Regions from separate parts of the Uliginosibacterium sp. 31-12 genome, predicted to be linked through region 1. Evidence: predicted binding sites of a transcription regulator. Region 1 holds the regulator's gene; each other region holds the start of a gene.
What was found. Region 1 encodes sigma-54, which starts transcription at its own class of promoters, with help from an activator protein. Its sites were predicted from a motif close to TGGCACGCTTNCTGCTNA; they were not measured.
Positions count from the first base shown of each region.

Region 1 (5,727 bases):
CGTCTGGATATTCGCCGCACCGGCACGATCAAGCGTGGCGACGAAGTCGTCGGCTCCGAAACCAAGGTCAAGGTCGTCAAGAACAAGGTAGCGCCTCCCTTCAAGGAAGCCCACTTCGACATTCTTTATAGCGAAGGCATTTCGCGTGAAGGCGAAGTGATCGACATGGGCGTCGATCACAAAATCGTCGACAAGAGCGGTGCCTGGTACGCCTACAACGGCGAGAAGGTCGGCCAGGGCAAGGACAATGCACGTGAATTCCTGCGTGCCAATCCGGCGCTGGCACTCGAGATCGAAAACAAGGTGCGTGCCAGTGTGGGGGTTGCCGTGATGCCTACTGTGGCTGAAGCGGAGTAAGCTGTTTGAAGAAGCCCGCCGCTTCGCTCAGCTCGACAGCCTTGCGTCTGCTCGCCACGCGCGAACATTCGAGGCTGGAGCTGCGGCGCAAGCTGGCGGCAAGAGCCGGCGCCGACGATGATGTCGAAGCCGTGCTGGATCGCATGGCAGAGACAGGTCTGCAGTCTGACGAGCGCTTTGCCGAGAGTTTCGTGAGATCGCGCGCCAGCCGCTTTGGTGCCGCGCGCATCCGTCGTGAGCTGGATGACCGGGGAGTGGATCGCGAGACGGCAGCTGGCGCCATGGGCGAGGCTTTGCAGGAAGATGAACTGATGCGCGCGCGCAGCGTGTGGCAGAAAAAATTCGGGGTGTTGCCGCAGGATCACAGGGAGTGGGCGCGTCAGGCGCGCTTCCTGCAGACCAGAGGGTTTGCGGTCGACATCATCAGGAAACTCTTGAAAGAAACACTGGATGAGTCTGCTCAGGGTTAGCAATCTGCAGAAACGCTACAAGGCACGCACCGTGGTGCACGACGTGTCCTTCGAGGTTGGCAGTGGCGAAGTGGTGGGCTTGCTGGGGCCGAACGGCGCAGGCAAGACCACCTGTTTCTACATGATCGTCGGCCTCGTACGTGCCGATGGCGGCAAGATCCATCTCGATGGAACCGAGCTCACCCATTGGCCGATCCACAAACGGGCGCACCAAGGGCTCTCCTATCTGCCGCAGGAAAACTCGGTGTTCCGCAAACTTACGGTCTCCGAGAACATCATGGCGGTGCTGGAGTTGCAAAAGCTCTCCAGCGCAGACATGGCAAAACGTCTGGATGAGCTGCTGGATGAACTCAACATCGGCCATTTGCGCGAAGCGACCGCTATGTCCTTGTCCGGCGGTGAGCGCCGCCGCGTCGAAATCGCGCGTGCGCTGGCCACCCGTCCGCGTCTGATCCTGCTGGATGAGCCTTTTGCCGGCGTTGATCCGATTGCAGTGATTGATATCCAGAAAATCATCAGTTACCTCAAGGCGCGCGGTATTGGCGTGCTGATTACCGACCATAATGTGCGCGAAACCCTCGGTATTTGCGATCACGCCTACATCATCAATGCGGGTGAGGTGCTGGCTGGCGGCAAACCGGCAGAAATCGTGCAGAATGAACAGGTACGGCAGATTTACCTTGGCGAACACTTCCGCCTCTAGGCTTGGCCGCTCCGCACCTCCCCGTCTGTAAAGAATGAAACCCTCGCTTCAGCTCCGCCTTTCCCAGCAACTTGCGCTCACCCCGCAGTTGCAGCAATCCATCAAGCTGCTTCAGCTGTCCACGCTCGAACTCAATCAGGAGATCGAACGCATCCTGCTCGAAAACCCGATGCTGGAGCGTGAAGGCGGTGACGAAGAAAGTGATGGACCCGTCCCTGTCGAGGCGGGCGAAGCCAGTGTGGCGACGGCGGGTGAGGAATACCGCATCGAATCCTCTGCTTCATCCTCCGGCGATGAGGATTTCGAGTCGCCGAGCGTGACGGACATGCCGGACAACATCGGAGAGGCTTACGACAGCGTTTCGGATGATGATATCGGCGAAGCTGCCGAATGGCGCACGGAAGGCGCCTCGCGGAATGGCGGTGGGGACGACGATGATTCCGACTTTCAGGAATTCCAGGCCGCCGCTACTTCCTTGCGGGATCACCTGCTGGGGCAGGTCGCCCTGATGCCGCTGGTTGATCGTGATCGTGCGCTGGTGCAGCTGATCATCGAAGCGCTGGACGACGACGGTTTGTTGCTGCAGGACCTCGAGGAACTTCTGCCGCTGATTCCGGCCGAATGGGAAGTAGAACTCGATGAGTTGAACATTGCCTTGCATCAGGTCCAGAACCTTGACCCCGCCGGCATCGGCGCTCGCAACTTGCAGGAGTGCTTGCTCCTGCAGATTCGCGCTTTGCCGGAAAGTGCCACGCGCGATCACGCCATGCTGATCGCGGACGGCAATCTGGAATTGCTGGCTGCGCGCGATTTCGCGCGCCTCAAGCGGCGCCTGGGCTGCAATGATGATGCCTTGCGCGCAGCTCAGGAACTCATTTGTCATTTGAATCCGCGTCCGGGGGCTCAATTTGCACCGATGGAAACGCGCTACGTGATTCCGGACGTGGTGGTGCGCAAGCAACGTAGCGGCTGGACGGTGAGCCTCAATCCAGAGGCCATGCCGAGACTCAGGATCCATCGGGTCTACGCCGATATACTTCAACAGAACAGGGGCGTAAGTAGTTCCTTATCGGGACAGCTGCAGGAAGCCAAGTGGCTGATCAAGAATGTGCAGCAGCGATTTGACACCATCCTGCGTGTTTCGCAGGCCATCGTCGAACGTCAGCGCCAGTTCTTTGATCATGGTGAAGTGGCCATGCGTCCGCTGACCCTGAGGGAAATCGCCGAAGAGCTGGAGCTGCATGAGTCAACGGTGTCGCGGGTGACCACCCAGAAGTACATGGCCAGTCCCCGCGGTGTGTTCGAACTGAAATACTTTTTTGGCAGTCATGTTTCCACCGATACCGGTGGTGCATGTTCAGCAACGGCGATACGCGCGCTGATTCGCCAGCTGGTCGCGGCCGAAGACGGGAAAAAACCCCTGTCGGATGCCAGGATTGCCGAATTGTTGGGCCAGCAGGGTATCGTGGTGGCACGCCGGACGATTGCGAAATACCGGGAGTCGCTGAATATTCCGCCGGTCAGTCAGCGCAAGTCGATCTAACAGGAGAGGAGTAGTTTTATGAATCTCAACATCACCGGCCATCATCTGGAAGTCACTCCCGCTTTGCGCGAATATGTGGTTTCCAAGCTCGATCGGGTGATTCGCCATTTCGATCATGTTACGGCGACCCATGTGACCCTCTCGGTACAGAAACTTAAGCAGAAAGCAGAGGTGACTGTTCACGTGCGCGGCAAGGATATCCACGTGGAAAGTGAAGACGACGACCTGTATGCCGCCATTGATGCGCTGGCAGACAAGCTGGATCGTCAGGTTCTCAAGCACAAGGAAAAGATCAGCGATCACAACCGTGAATCGATGAAACGGCAAGGCGCTGAGAGCGCCAGCTGAAGCGCTGGACGCAGCCGGTCTGGACAGGCAGAATTGTCCGGCCGGCGATGGTTGAGGCTTTCTGCCTCAACCGCTCTGAAACCCAGAAAGCGGCGAGCTCCGGTCCGGAGACTCGCCGCTGTGCTGTAAAGACTCATGAACCTGATTTCGCAGATCCTTGACCCCGTGCGCATCCGTGTCGATGTAGCGGCCTCCGCGCGTGACGGCCTGTTCGCCGCCATTGGCGAGCTGTGCGAGCGCGACAGTGGCCTCGCGGCCCGCAAGCTGGTGGATGCACTGAACCAGCGCGAAAAGCTTGGTTCGACAGGGCTTGGGATGGGAATTGCGATTCCGCATCAGCGCATCAAAGGTCTCAAAGAGCCGCTGGGCGCTTTCCTGCGCACAGCTAGCCCGATCCCTTTTGATGCGCCGGATGGGTTGCCGGTCAGTCTGTTCTTCGTGATGCTGGCGCCGGAGCAGGCCAATGAGACCCACCTGCGTCTGCTCGCCGAACTCGCCCAGATGTTCAGTGACAAGGGGTTTCGTGACACCCTGCTGAGCGCACCAGATTCCGCCGCCATTGCGGCAGCCTTCCAGAACTGGAGCCTCCATGCGGCGAGCGAGCGTAGCTCAGCTGTTTGAAGTCAATCGCGCAGCCTTGCAGCTGCGCCATGTGGCCGGGCGTTTGGATTCCTTCCTGTCGGTGTCTGACAATCGGGTGTGGCCCGCTGATCTGGTTGGCCACCTCAACATGATTCACCCGAATCGTTTGCAGATCCTCGGTGAGGCTGAGTTCGCCTGGGCGCGCCGGCAGAGCCGGGATAAGCTCGATCTGCACATGATGGATCTTTTTGCCGCCACCCCGCCCGGCATGATCGTGGCAGATGACTGTGAAGTGCCCGAGCTCTTCCGCCGCGCCTGTGATGAGGCTGGGGTGCCAGTAATGGCTTCGCCGCTGGAGTCCGCCCGGATAATCGATGTACTGCGCGCCTATCTCTCGCGCAAGCTGGCCGAGCGGGTTTCACTGCATGGGGTGTTCATGGATGTGCTGGGGGTCGGGGTGCTGATCACCGGCGACTCGGGGGCCGGCAAGTCTGAACTGGCGCTGGAACTGATTTCGCGTGGCCACGGTCTGGTGGCTGATGATGTAGTCGAAATCTCGCGCGTAGCCGCCGGAGTGCTGGAAGGCCGTTGTCCGGACATGCTCAAGGACTTCCTCGAAGTACGTGGCCTGGGCATTCTCAATATCCGCACCATCTTTGGCGAAACGGCCTGCCGACGCAAGATGAAGCTCAAGCTCATCGCCCACTTGCAGCGCCGTACCGGGGCCCAGAACGAGCCCCTGCGCCTGGCGCTGGATGATGAAGACACGCAGGATGTTCTGGGGGTGCCGGTGCGCCGGGTTGTGCTGCCAGTGGCTGCGGGCCGCAACCTTTCTGTGCTGCTGGAAGCGGCCGTGCGCAACACCATCCTACAGTTGCGTGGGATCGATTCCACTCAGGAGTTCGTGCAGCGGCAGCGGGATGTGCTGGATCAGGATGATCCTTACGATCGTTGATTCCGCGTTGGCACATGTAAAAAAGCCCGCACATCAGCAGGCTTTTTTACGTGTGCTGCGCTCAAAGCAGGAATAGCGCCGCCATGGCGACCAGCGTGGGAGGCAATGCGGCCAGTAGAAGTGGCAGCGTGCCGATCGATTCGTCGGCAAAGTGGCCGCGCAGCAACGAAACGCCGGCCGGGTTCGGTGCATTGGCAATCACGGTCAAGCCGCCTCCAGCGACCGCCCCGGCAACCAGGGCGTATTTGAAGCCATCGCTGAGGCCTTCAACGAGTGAGCCCAGATAGGTCAGTGCTGCGTTGTCGGTAATCGCTGTCAGCGCGGTGGCGCCGAAAAATACCGCCTGTTCGCTCATGCTCATCAGGAGTGGGCTCAGCCACCATTCCTGCAAGCCTCCGAGCACCACCAGACCACCGAGGAAAAAAGCCACCAGCAAGGCTTCGGTCACCATCAATGGGCTCTGGTAGCGCTTGTAGGCATGCGTGAAGCCGATGAACGCCATTAACAGGCCGATGCAAACGATAGGGTAGTGGGCAAAGAAAACCGTGGCGGCCAAGAATGTTATATGAATAAGATTGACCGCTAACGGGGTCGTCGCTCCGCCGGCCATTTCGCGTTCAGGCAGGTTCATCAGCTCCTTACGGAACAGCCAGCAGACTGTAGCGGTATTGATCAGCACCGCAACGGCGGCCTTCCAGCCGAACATGCTAAGCATGAAGCCGGTGTCCCAGCCCCAAGCGCCCGCCACCATCAGCACAGGGGGGGCCGC
Region 1 covers NZ_JAUOOA010000006.1:32,214-37,940, reverse strand. Annotated here, with positions in the region: gene recA (recombinase RecA) at 1-357, shown strand, start outside; gene recX (recombination regulator RecX) at 363-827, shown strand; gene lptB (LPS export ABC transporter ATP-binding protein) at 808-1,530, shown strand; gene Q3Y64_RS12275 (RNA polymerase factor sigma-54) at 1,565-3,073, shown strand; gene raiA (ribosome-associated translation inhibitor RaiA) at 3,092-3,421, shown strand; gene Q3Y64_RS12265 (PTS sugar transporter subunit IIA) at 3,557-4,042, shown strand; gene hprK (HPr(Ser) kinase/phosphatase) at 4,011-4,958, shown strand; gene Q3Y64_RS12255 (putative Na+/H+ antiporter) at 5,020-5,727, opposite strand, start outside.

Region 2 (5,727 bases), on a different contig from region 1:
CACGAACTGTTCGGGCTGGGCGATGGCGCTGAGGCGCACCGACTTGGTCCAGAACTGGAAGTGTTCGGTGAGGCGGTAGGTGGTGCCCACGAAGGGGAACTCGGTGTGCTTGCCGAGGCGCTCGCGGTCGCCCTTGAAGATGCGCACCGCCGGGCTGTTGACCACCTTCGGGTGCAGCGGATTGGTGCCCAGCGGCGTTTCCATCGGCTCGTAGTGCTCGGGGAAAGGACCATCCACGAGTTTGTCGGTGCAGAACAGGCGACCGAAGCCTTCCGGATTCATGATGAATGGGTTCATGCCGGCTTCCGGTGGTGAGTCCACCTTGAAGTCCGGCACATCGGCGCCGGCCCAGCGCTCGCCGTTCCAGGCGATGAGGCGGCGGGTGGCATCCCAAGGCTTGCCGGCCGGGTCGCAGGATGCACGGTTGTAGAGGATGCGCCGGTTTGCCGGCCAGGACCACGCCCAGCCCGGCGTGTTGCCGAGGCCCACATCGGTGTTGTCGCGGCGTGCCATCTGGTTGCCGGCCTGCGTCCAGCAGCCGGAGAAGATCCAGCAGGCGCACAGCGTGCTGCCGTCGTCCTGCAGCGTGGCGAAGCCGGGCAGCTGCTCGCCCTTTTTCACCAGCACCTTGGTCTTGTCGGCCGGGTCGGGGATGTCGGCCAGCGCGCGGCCGTTGAGCTCCTTGGCCAGCTCTTCCGGCGTCGGGTTCTTCGGATCGCGGTAGGGCCAGGAGAGATTCAGAATCTGCTCGGCGCCCTTGCCGCCTTCCTTACGATACAGCTCGCGCAGTGCAACGAAGAGCTCGCCGATGATTTCCTGATCGCCACGTGCTTCACCGGGCGGCTCGGCACCCTTGAAGTGCCATTGCAGCCAGCGGCCGGAATTGACGATGGCGCCGTCTTCTTCGGCAAAGCAGGTGGAGGGCAGGCGGAACACCTCGGTCTGGATTGCGGCGGAATCCACATCGTTCGATTCGCCATGGTTCTGCCAGAAGGAAGAAGTCTCGGTGGCGATCGGGTCGATGATGACCATGTACTTGAGCTTCGAGAAGGCGTCGCGCACCTTGTGCGCATCCGGGAAGGACGCCAGCGGATTGAAGCCCTGCACGATGAAGCCGTTGATCTTGCCCTGATACATCAGCTCGGTGATGTGCAGCACGTCGTACATCTTGTCCCACTTCGGCAGCCAGTCGTAGCCCCAGTTGTTGTCCTTGGTGGCCTTGTCGCCCCAGAACCATTTCATCAGGCTGACAAAGAACTTGGGCGTATTGCTCCAGTAGTTGAGCTGCCCGTCGCGCAGCAGCTTGGGCGTGGTCTGGGTGAGATAGGCATCCAGCGTGGGATGCGCCTTCTCGTTGGGCAGCGTGAGGTAGCCGGGCAGCGAGGTCGACAGCAGGCCGAGGTCCGACAGCCCCTGGATGTTTGAGTGACCGCGCAGGGCATTCACGCCGCCGCCGGGCATGCCGATGTTGCCGAGCAGAAGCTGGATCATCGCCATGGTGCGGATGTTCTGCGCGCCGGTGGTGTGCTGCGTCCAGCCCAGCGCGTAGAGAATGGTGCCGACCTTGTCCGGCGTGCAGGTGTCGCCCAGATGCTTGCACACCAGCTCGAAGCCCTCGACCGGGCTGCCGGTGAGATTGTTCACCACCTCCGGCGTGTAGCGCTCGTAATGCTGCTTCATCAGGTTCCACACGCAGCGCGGGTGCTGCAGCGTGGGGTCGACCTTGGCGATGCCCTTGTCGTCCAGCTCGTAATTCCAGGTTTTCTTGTCGTAGCTGCCCTTCTCCTCGTTGTAGCCGGAGAACAAGCCCTCATCGAAGGCATAGCCTTCCTGCACGATGGCGCTGGCATTGGTGTAGGCCTTGACGTAGTCCCACTGGATCTTGTCGTGCTTGATCAGCCAGTTGATGATGCCGCCGAGGAAGGCAATGTCGGAACCCGCGCGGATCGGCACGTAATGATCGGCCACCGCAGCCGTGCGGTTGAAGCGCGGATCCACCACGATCAGCTTGGCGCCGCGCTGCTTCTTGGCTTCAATGGCCCAACGGAAGCCCACCGGGTGCGCTTCTGCCGCGTTGCCGCCCATTACCAGCACGAAGTCGGCATTCTTGATATCGACCCAGCTGTTGGTCATCGCGCCACGGCCGAAGGTCGAGGCCAGCGCCGACACGGTCGGGCCGTGGCAGACGCGGGCCTGCGCATCGGTGGCGACGATGCCCAGCGAGCGCATGAATTTCTGGGTGATGATGCCGGTCTCGTTCGATGAGGCCGAAGCCGTCAGCATGGCGGTGGAGAGCCAGCGATTGACCGGCACGCCCTCGGCGTTTTTCTCGATCAGATTGGCATCGCGGTCGGCCTTCATGTGCTTGGCCACACGTTCGATGGCCTCATGCCAGGAGATGCGTTTCCATTCTTTGCTGCCCGCCTCGCGCACTTCAGGGAATTTGAGGCGCCCCGGGGCATGGATGAAATCAAGCAGGCCGGCGCCCTTGGGGCACAGCGCACCACGGCTGACCGGATGATCCGGGTCGCCCTCGATGTGGATGATCTCGGCCTTGGCGTTCTTGGCGCCATCGCCCAAGCTGTACATCAGCAGGCCGCAGCCCACCGAGCAGTAAGTACAGGTGTTGCGCGTTTCACGGGTGCGGGCCAGCTTGTATTGGCGCACCTCGGCATGTGCTTCGCCGGAATAAGCCCCCATCAACACCAGACCGGAACTGCTCAGCCCGGCCGCCGAAATCCTGAAAAACTGGCGCCGATTCATCTGCATGCCTGCTGCGCGGCGATTGTCTTGATCCATGAAAGCCTCCAGGTAAATTCACACCTGGATTCCCCGGCACCCCGGGCGCAGTGCGCGCCGCACTCCTCCGGCAACAGTCGCTCACCCGCATTCAGTGCGGCGGCCGCTGCCATGCAGGAGCCTCTCTCTGTCCGGGCAACCCACCTGACTTAAGCATTTAGTATGTCACGTCAATAGCGTCTTGCCCCTGTGAAAAGCAGGGGTATAAGGGAAAAACCTATGTGCCACAGGCCTTCAATCAGCCCTCTGAGATAGAAAAGCCGGGCTCCTCAAGCCACCTCCTGCCCCCAGTAAATGCGGTAATCCAGCACGCCAAACAGCCGGAACCGTGCAAAGCATGCAGGCAAGCCTGCTTCTGACTGGTTAAACTGCGCACCTGCACACTTTCACACGATGACTGAAATGACTGACGCCTCTTCCCCCAGCACTCCCGCAGCCCCCGCAGCATCTGCTTCGGCCTTGCTGAAGCAACTGCAGCAGCAATACAAGCTGATCGGAGAGCATCAGCCCATGGCGATCGGCATCGACAAGCAATTGCTGGCTGCCCGGGCGGACATCCCCGCCAAGCTGCTGCGCGGCGCACTGGGCATGCACACCCGCTCGGTGCGCTACCTGAAGAATCTGCAGAGTGCGACCCAACGCTTCAATCTGGACGGCAGCCCGGCTGGCGAAGTGAGCGAAGAACAGCGCGGACTGGCCAGCAAGGAACTGATCGAGCGCTTCAAGAAGCGCGCCGAAGAACACAAGGCTGAAAAGGCCGCCAAGGAAAAGGCTGAAAAGGAAGCACGCGCCGAAACCGAGCGCCAGGAAAAACTCGCTCTGTTGGCCAGCAAGTTCGGCCGCAAGTAAGCCTGAAGCAGGCAAAACAGGGTTCGCGCAAGCGCTTGCCCTGAAGCACCCTGATGGAATTTTGATAGAAGAAAATTCCACTTCTGGATTGCCCCTGCAGTTGGTAGTCTCCTGTTTTGCCTTCCAGGAGCCCCACCATGCACGGCATCTCCCTGCGTCGCCTGAGCCTCACACTTCCTCTGCTGATAGCTTCGCTGCTGGCGACACCCGCCCACGCCGGCAAGACGCTGGACGCCATCAAAGCCCGCGGCAATATCCAGTGCGGGGTCAGCACGGGTGTCGCCGGTTTCTCACTGCCGGACAGCCAGGGCAACTGGAGCGGTTTCGATGTGGACCTGTGCCGCGGCATCGCGGCGGCGGTTCTGGGCGACGCGAACAAGGTGAGCTTCGTGCCGCTGAACTCGCAGCAACGCTTCTCCGCCATCCAGTCCGGCGAGGTAGACGTGCTGGCGCGCAACACGACCTGGACCCTCAATCGTGATGCTTCGCTAGGGCTCAACTTCACTGGCGTGACCTACTACGACGGCCAGGGCTTCCTGGTGCCGAAGAAGCTGAAGGTAACGAGTGCCAAACAGTTGAAGAATGCCGAGGTCTGCGTGCAGTCCGGCACCACCAACGAAAAGAACCTGGCGGACTACTTCCGCAGCCAGGGCATCAAGATCAAGCCGGTGGTTTTCGAAGGTTTCGAAGCATCCTTCAAAGCCTTCTTCTCGGGACGCTGCCAGGCTTACACCACCGACATTTCAGGGCTGGCCGGCGTGCGCAACAAGGAAGCCAAGAACCCGGATGACTATGTGATCCTGCCTGAGGTGATCTCCAAGGAGCCGCTCGGTCCGGCGGTGCGCCGCGGGGATGACGAATGGTTTTCCATCGTGCGCTGGGTGGCCTTCGCTCTGATCGAAGCCGAGGAGTACGGCATCACCCGCGCCAACGTCGACCGGATTCGTGCCGAGAACAAGGATCCGGCCATTGGCCGCCTGCTGGGCTCCACGGAAGACACCGGCAAGCTCCTCGGACTCGATCGTGACTGGGCTTACCGCTCGATCAAGGCCGTCGGCAATTACGGTGAGATCTTCGCCCGCAACGTGGGGCCCGAATCGGTGCTGAAGCTGCCACGTGGCCTCAACAATCTGTGGAACAAGGGCGGTATCCTCTACGCACCGCCGGTTCGCTGAGTCTTCCGGATTTGCCACATCGACGGGCCGCTCAGCGGCCCGTCTCATTTGAAGAGAGATCATGCTTCGCCCCCTTCTGCGCTGGCTGCCCCAGATTCTGCTGCTGTGTCTGCTTGCCCTGCTGCTGGGCTGGCTGGGGCACAACGTGCTGGAGCACATGCGGGAGCGCGGCATCCGTGCTGGCTTCGACTTCCTGCTCGATCCGGCCGGCTTCGAAATCGGCGAAGGGCTACTGGCGTATGACGCCAGCCAGCCGATGTGGCGCGCCTTTCTCACCGGCAGCCTGAATACTCTGCGCGTAGCCCTGCCCGCAATCCTCCTGGCAACCTTGCTTGGTATCCTGATCGGGCTGGGGCGGCTCGCAGAGCATCCGCTGCCACGTCGGCTGTGCGGCGCACTGGTTGAAACCCTGCGCAATATCCCACTGCTGCTGCAATTGCTGATCTGCTACTTCGCCCTGACCGGTTTGCTGCCGGAAGCCAGCAACGCCTTGGCGCCTTTCCCCGGCGTGCTGATCAGCAAGGGCGGCCTGTTCCTGCCGGCATTAGATTGCAGCGCAGCCTGCTCACTGGATGTGCCTCTAGCTGAAGGCTTCGGCATCAGCGGTGGCTGGTCACTGAGCCCCGAGTTCCTCGCCGTCTTGATCGCACTGAGCCTTTACAGCGCGGTGTTCATTGCCGAAATCGTGCGCGGCGGGATCCAGTCCGTCGCCCAGGGCCAGATCGATGCAGCACGCGCGCTGGGCATGCGGCCGCTGCAGGTGCTGCGCGAAGTGGTGTTCCCGCTGGCCTTGCGCGCGATCGTGCCGCCAATGGGCAACCAGTATCTGAATCTGATCAAGAACTCTTCGCTAGCGGTGGCGGTGGGCTATCCGGAACTGGTGTCGGTCGCCAACACTTCACTG
Region 2 covers NZ_JAUOOA010000001.1:576,577-582,303, reverse strand. Annotated here, with positions in the region: gene fdnG (formate dehydrogenase-N subunit alpha) at 1-2,769, opposite strand, end outside; gene Q3Y64_RS02650 (ProQ/FINO family protein) at 3,202-3,648, shown strand; gene Q3Y64_RS02645 (amino acid ABC transporter substrate-binding protein) at 3,786-4,823, shown strand; gene Q3Y64_RS02640 (amino acid ABC transporter permease) at 4,885-5,727, shown strand, end outside.
Region 2: the regulator sigma-54 is predicted to act here: its motif matches at 2,950-2,967, upstream of fdnG (formate dehydrogenase-N subunit alpha).

Region 3 (5,727 bases), on a different contig from region 1:
CGCGAAATCGTGATCTGGCCGGTTTCCAGCGGCTCGCGCAGGGCTTCGAGCACGCGCCGGTCGAATTCCGGCAGCTCATCGAGAAAGAGCACGCCGTGGTGCGACAGGCTGATCTCGCCGGGGCGCGGAATCATGCCGCCGCCAACCAGTGCAGGTGCGGACGAGGAGTGATGCGGGCTGCGGAAGGGGCGGGCACGAAAACGCGCCGGATCGAAGCGCCCCTCCAGTGACTGGATGGCCGCCGATTCGAGCGCCTCGGCTTCCGATAGTGGTGGCAGGAGGCCCGGCAGGCGGCTCGCCAGCATCGATTTGCCGGTGCCGGGTGGGCCGTAGAGCAGCAGTGAATGCAGGCCACAGGCTGCGACTTCCAGCAGGCGACGCGCCTGCGCTTGACCTCTGACGTCCGCCAGATCCGGGTATACCGGCTCGTTCCCGAGCACCGCACCGGAATAGGGCGTGAGTGTGGCGTGACCGTTGAAATGGGCGGCTACTTCAAGCAGGTTGCGCGCCGGCAGGATGGTGATGCCTTGCACCAGCGCTGCTTCGGCCGCGTTTTCAAGGGGCAGGATCAGCGCACGGCCTGCCTGCGCCGCGCGCCAGGCCATGGCCAGGGCGCCACGCACTGGGCGCAGCTCGCCGGAGAGCGAGAGTTCGCCTGCCAGTTCGTATTGGTCGAGCGTGGCGGCCTTGATCTGGTCCGAGGCTGCCAGGATACCGATGGCGATCGGCAGGTCGAAGCGCCCGGATTCCTTGGGCAGATCGGCCGGTGCGAGGTTGACCGTGACGCGTTTGTTGGGAAATTCGAACTGACCGGTGAGCAGGGCCGCGCGTACCCGGTCGCGCGCTTCCTTGACTTCGGTATCCGGTAGGCCGACCAGCGACACGGCCGGCAGACCACCCGCCAGATGCACCTCGACGGTGACTTCCGGCGCATCCATGCCGGCCAGAGCGCGGCTTTTGATCAGGGCAAGTGACATGCGCCCGAGTCTAAGCCGTCCGTACGGGGCAGGCCGTGGCCTGCCCATGGGTATCAGGCAGGGGGCTGGTTGTCGCGCTCAGCGAGGCGCTTTTCCAGTGCCTCGATCCGGGCACAGGCTGCCTCGAGTAGGGCTTTCTGCACTTCAAACTCTTCCCGGGTGACTAGATCGAGACGTGAAAAGCCGGCGGCCAGCATGGCCTTAGCGTTCTTTTCGAAATCCTTGGCCGGGCCGCTTTGCATCAGTTCGCTGAACTTGTTGCCCATTTCTTCGAAGATCTGCGCGGGTTTGCTGGGATCAATCATGGTTTCGTGCTCCGGAAGGGTGGGGAATCGCCGGCAGTGTAGTGCTTTTGCTTACACTGCGACACGCCGCAGAGGATGCACCAGCTTGATGCATGGCTTTGGTGCAGCCTTCTTGATGATGCTCAACAAGCGTGCGCCAGCCCTTTCGGGCAGAGACTGGATAAAGAGCAGAAACGACCATTTGGAGAGGGTTTCGATAAAGTGGCACGAAACCGGCTAAGGACTCCGCACACCAGTTTCTGGTCTCTTTCTTTCAAGGAGCGAATCACATGCGTCTGTCCATCATTGCTGCATCCCTGCTGTCGGCTTTTGCTGCTGTTCCGGCCTTTGCGGCTGACGAGCCGGCTTCGGCTCACACTTTTACCGGCAACATGACGCTGGCCTCCGAGTACATCTATCGCGGCATCGCCCAGACCAATCGCAAGCCGGCCATCCAGGGTGGTGCGGATTACAGCCACAGCAGCGGCGTGTATGCCGGTGCCTGGGCTTCAAACATCAGCTGGCTGTCGGACCTGAGCGCCACGGATGCCAAGGTCAGCTCTTCGGTTGAAGTGGACACCTATGGCGGCTTCAAGCTGCCGGTGGGCGATGTGACCCTTGATGTGGGCGTGCTGAAGTACTGGTACCCGGGCACCTACCCGGCCGGCTTTGTGAACCCGGAAACGCTGGAAGGTTACTTCGGCACCAGCTACAAGTTCGCCACCTTCAAGTATTCCTACTCCTTCACCAACCTGTTCGGTGCCCAGGCCGTTCAGGAGGATGGTTCGACCAAGAAGTCCGAAGGCAGCCAGTACTTTGATCTCTCTCTGAATCCTGAACTGGGCGCTGGCTTCGTGCTGAACCTGCATGCCGGTCGTCAGCTGGTCGCCAACTTCCCCGGCGCCTCCTACAACGACTACAAGATTGGCGTGACCTATGACCTGAAGGGCTGGGCACTCGGCGCGGCTTACGTGACCACTACGGCCAAGGCCAGCTCTGGCGATTTCTACCGCAGCGCACTGAACCGTGATCTGGGCTCCGACCGAGTCGTGTTTACCGTCGGCAAGACCTTCTGATCATTCCAACCAGGGCGGGCTGCTTCGCAGTGCGCCCAACAAAGGAGCCACCCATGAAATTCGTTTCCGCCATCATCAAGCCCTTCAAGCTCGACGAAGTGCGTGAGGCGCTGTCCGCCATCGGCGTGCAGGGCATCACCGTCACCGAGGTGAAGGGTTTCGGTCGTCAGAAGGGCCACACCGAGCTGTACCGTGGCGCTGAGTATGTCGTCGACTTCCTGCCCAAGGTCAAAGTTGAAATCGCCATCGACGATGCGCTGCTCGATCAGGTCATCGAAGCCATCGAGAAGGCTGCTAACACCGGCAAGATTGGCGATGGCAAGATCTTCGTGTTCGACCTGCAGCAAGCCATCCGCATCCGTACCGGTGAAACCGGCTCGGAAGCTCTGTGATCTTTCAGGAGTAGAGACAATGAAAAAGTTTCTCGCCATTGCACTGACGGCTTTCTCCGTCATGCTTTCCGGCGCTGCGCTGGCTCAGGAAGCCGCCAGTGCCCCGGTTGCTGCTGAGGCCGTTGCGGCCCCGGCCGCTGCCGCCCCGGCCGCCGCTCCGGCGGCTGAAGCCTCGGCTCCGGCAGCTGCCGCCGTGCCCGTGGCTAACAAGGGTGACAATGCCTGGCTGCTGGTTTCTGCCGCCTTCGTGATTCTGATGTCGATTCCTGGCTTGGCCCTGTTCTACGGCGGCCTCGTGCGCACCAAGAATGCGCTGTCGGTGCTGATCCAGGTCTTCGTGGTGTTCGCGCTGATCACCGTGCTGTGGATCGTCTACGGTTACTCGTTGGCCTTCACTGAAGGCAATGCCTTTATCGGCAACTTCAGTAAGCTCTTCCTCGCCGGCGTGACGCCGGAGAGCGTAGCGGGCACCTTCTCGAAGGGCTCCTATGTCAGCGAACTGATCTACGTGGCCTTCCAGGGTGCCTTCGCCGCCATCACCGTGGCCCTGATCCTCGGCGCCTTTGCCGAGCGCATCAAGTTCAGCGCCGTGCTGGCCTTCTCGGTGATCTGGTTCACCTTCTCCTATCTGCCGGTCTGCCACATGGTCTGGTTCTGGGCGGGTCCCGATGCCTATACCTCGGCTGAAGCGGGTGCTGCTGCCGGTGCCACCGCAGGTTATCTGTTCCAATTGGGCGCGCTGGACTTCGCGGGCGGTACCGTGGTGCACATCAACGCCGCAGTGGCCGGCATCGTCGGCGCCTTCATGGTTGGCAAGCGTATTGGTTTCGGTCGCGAATCCATGGCTCCGCACAGCCTGACCATGACCATGATCGGCGCTTCGCTGCTGTGGGTGGGCTGGTTCGGTTTCAACGCCGGTTCCGCTCTGGAAGCCAACGGCTACGCGGGTCTGGCCTTCGTGAATACCTGGGTTGCCACCGCTGCTGCCACCATGTCCTGGCTGATCGCTGAATGGCTGATCAAGGGCAAGCCTTCCATGCTGGGTGCCGCTTCGGGTGCCGTGGCGGGTCTGGTTGCCGTGACGCCTGCTGCCGGCTTCGTCGGCGTGGGTGGCGCACTGATCATTGGCCTGGCTGCCGGTGTGATCTGCCTGTGGGGTGTGAATGGCCTGAAGCGCCTGATCGGTGCCGATGACGCACTTGACGTGTTCGGCGTGCATGGCGTGGGCGGTATCCTCGGCGCCCTGCTGACCGGCGTGTTCGCTGCACCTTCGCTGGGCGGCATGGGCATCTTCGACTACGTTGCGAACGCAGTTTCGGCTGACTACTCGATCGCTGGTCAGGTGTGGATTCAGGCCAAGGCTGTCGGCCTGACCATCATCTGGTCCGGTATCGTGGCGGTGGTGGCTTACAAGCTGGTCGATATGTTCATCGGTCTGCGTGTGCCGGAAGACGAAGAGCGCGAAGGTCTGGACGTTACCAGCCACGGCGAATCGGCTTACCACTACTGAGCATATGAAAGGAGTCCGTCGCGCGAGCGGCGGATCCAGGATCCACGGGCAGCCTCAGGGCTGCCCGTTTTTTTTCGTTTATCGAATCAATAGTTGAGCCAATGCTCAAGTCGGCTGCTACGAATGTCGTAAGCTATGGAACGAAAGACCCGCACTGCCGCTTGCTGCAGCGCACCCTTCCAGAAGATCAGGAATGCGCCATGACCCCGATGCTTGATTACATTCGCCAGTACGCCGATACCATTCTCGAGAAGTATCGCGACCCCTATCACGGCACGCCGCTGTTTTTCGACGGCATGAATACCTTCACCGGCGAGCCGGTGAAATGGCGCAACATGGAGGGGACCGACTGGGAGCCCTCCAATATCGCCTCGCAGCAGAACCTGTTTCGCACCCTGGCAGCGCTCTCTGCGCTGACCGGTGACGCGAAATACAAGGAGGCCGCCAAGGCTGCCATCCAGTGGCACTTCGAGCATGCTGACCCGAGTGGTCTGCTGACCTGGGGCGGCCATTGCTTCCTTGATCTGAAGACCCTCGACACCGTTGGCCCGGAGGGCAAGAACAAGGTGCATGAGATCAAGCACCATTACCCCTTCTACGAACTGATGTTCGAAGTCGATCCGCAGGCTGCGGCGAAGCTCATTAAAGCCGAGTGGAACTGTCACATCGACAATTGGGAAACCCTCGAACTCACCCGCCACGGCAGCTACGGCCGTCCGCTGGTCGAAGAGGGCTTCTGGGACAAGCCGATGCATGCGGATCTCGAAATCATGCGCGAGGCCAAGGGCCTGTCTTTCGTGAACATCGGCAATGACCTGATCTATTCCGCCGGTTTGCTGGGCCAGATGGTGCCGGGCGAGGAGAAGGCGCTCGACTGGGCCGAATTCATGGCCTGGCAATATGTGCGCACACGCTATCCCGCGACCGGCCTGGGCTGCTACCAGTTCAACCGCCCGGTCAAACGCGAAGAAGCACCGACCGACGAGAACCATCCGCAATTCACCTATTCCTTCTACGGCGATCGTGCCGAGCGCCAGTTCGGCCCGGAGTATGGCGAAGTCGCCAAGGAAGCCTGGGTGCTCTTCAAGATGGACCCGGACGCCATGAACGGACCGGAAGGCATCTATGGTGATAGCACCCTGGCGCAATTGACCCTCGCGCGCCAGCTCGGCGTCAAAGGCGAGAAGCTCAAGAAATGGGCGGTAGATGGGTTGGAAGCCTGGCTCCACTATGCCTACGTGCCGGAAACTAACCAGATCAAGCCGATGTTCGCCGATGGCAAGGACCTTACCGGCCAGGAATTCAAGCGCCGTGGTTTCTACGGTAAGAAGGGCTGGGTCTTCGAGCGCAAGCCGATCAATACCATCGTGTTCCTCAGCACAGTGACGGCCTGGACCATCTCCGGGCGCGATTCGCTGTGGCAGCACGTGGTGGCGATGGCAAAGAATTTCGGCCTTGGCGAATGGAATGTCGCCGACCCGAAAGCGC
Region 3 covers NZ_JAUOOA010000004.1:299,059-304,785, forward strand. Annotated here, with positions in the region: gene Q3Y64_RS10380 (YifB family Mg chelatase-like AAA ATPase) at 1-977, opposite strand, end outside; gene Q3Y64_RS10385 (accessory factor UbiK family protein) at 1,031-1,282, opposite strand; gene Q3Y64_RS10390 (TorF family putative porin) at 1,552-2,337, shown strand; gene glnK (P-II family nitrogen regulator) at 2,391-2,729, shown strand; gene amt (ammonium transporter) at 2,749-4,239, shown strand; gene Q3Y64_RS10405 (hypothetical protein) at 4,440-5,727, shown strand, end outside.
Region 3: the regulator sigma-54 is predicted to act here: its motif matches at 1,485-1,502, upstream of Q3Y64_RS10390 (TorF family putative porin).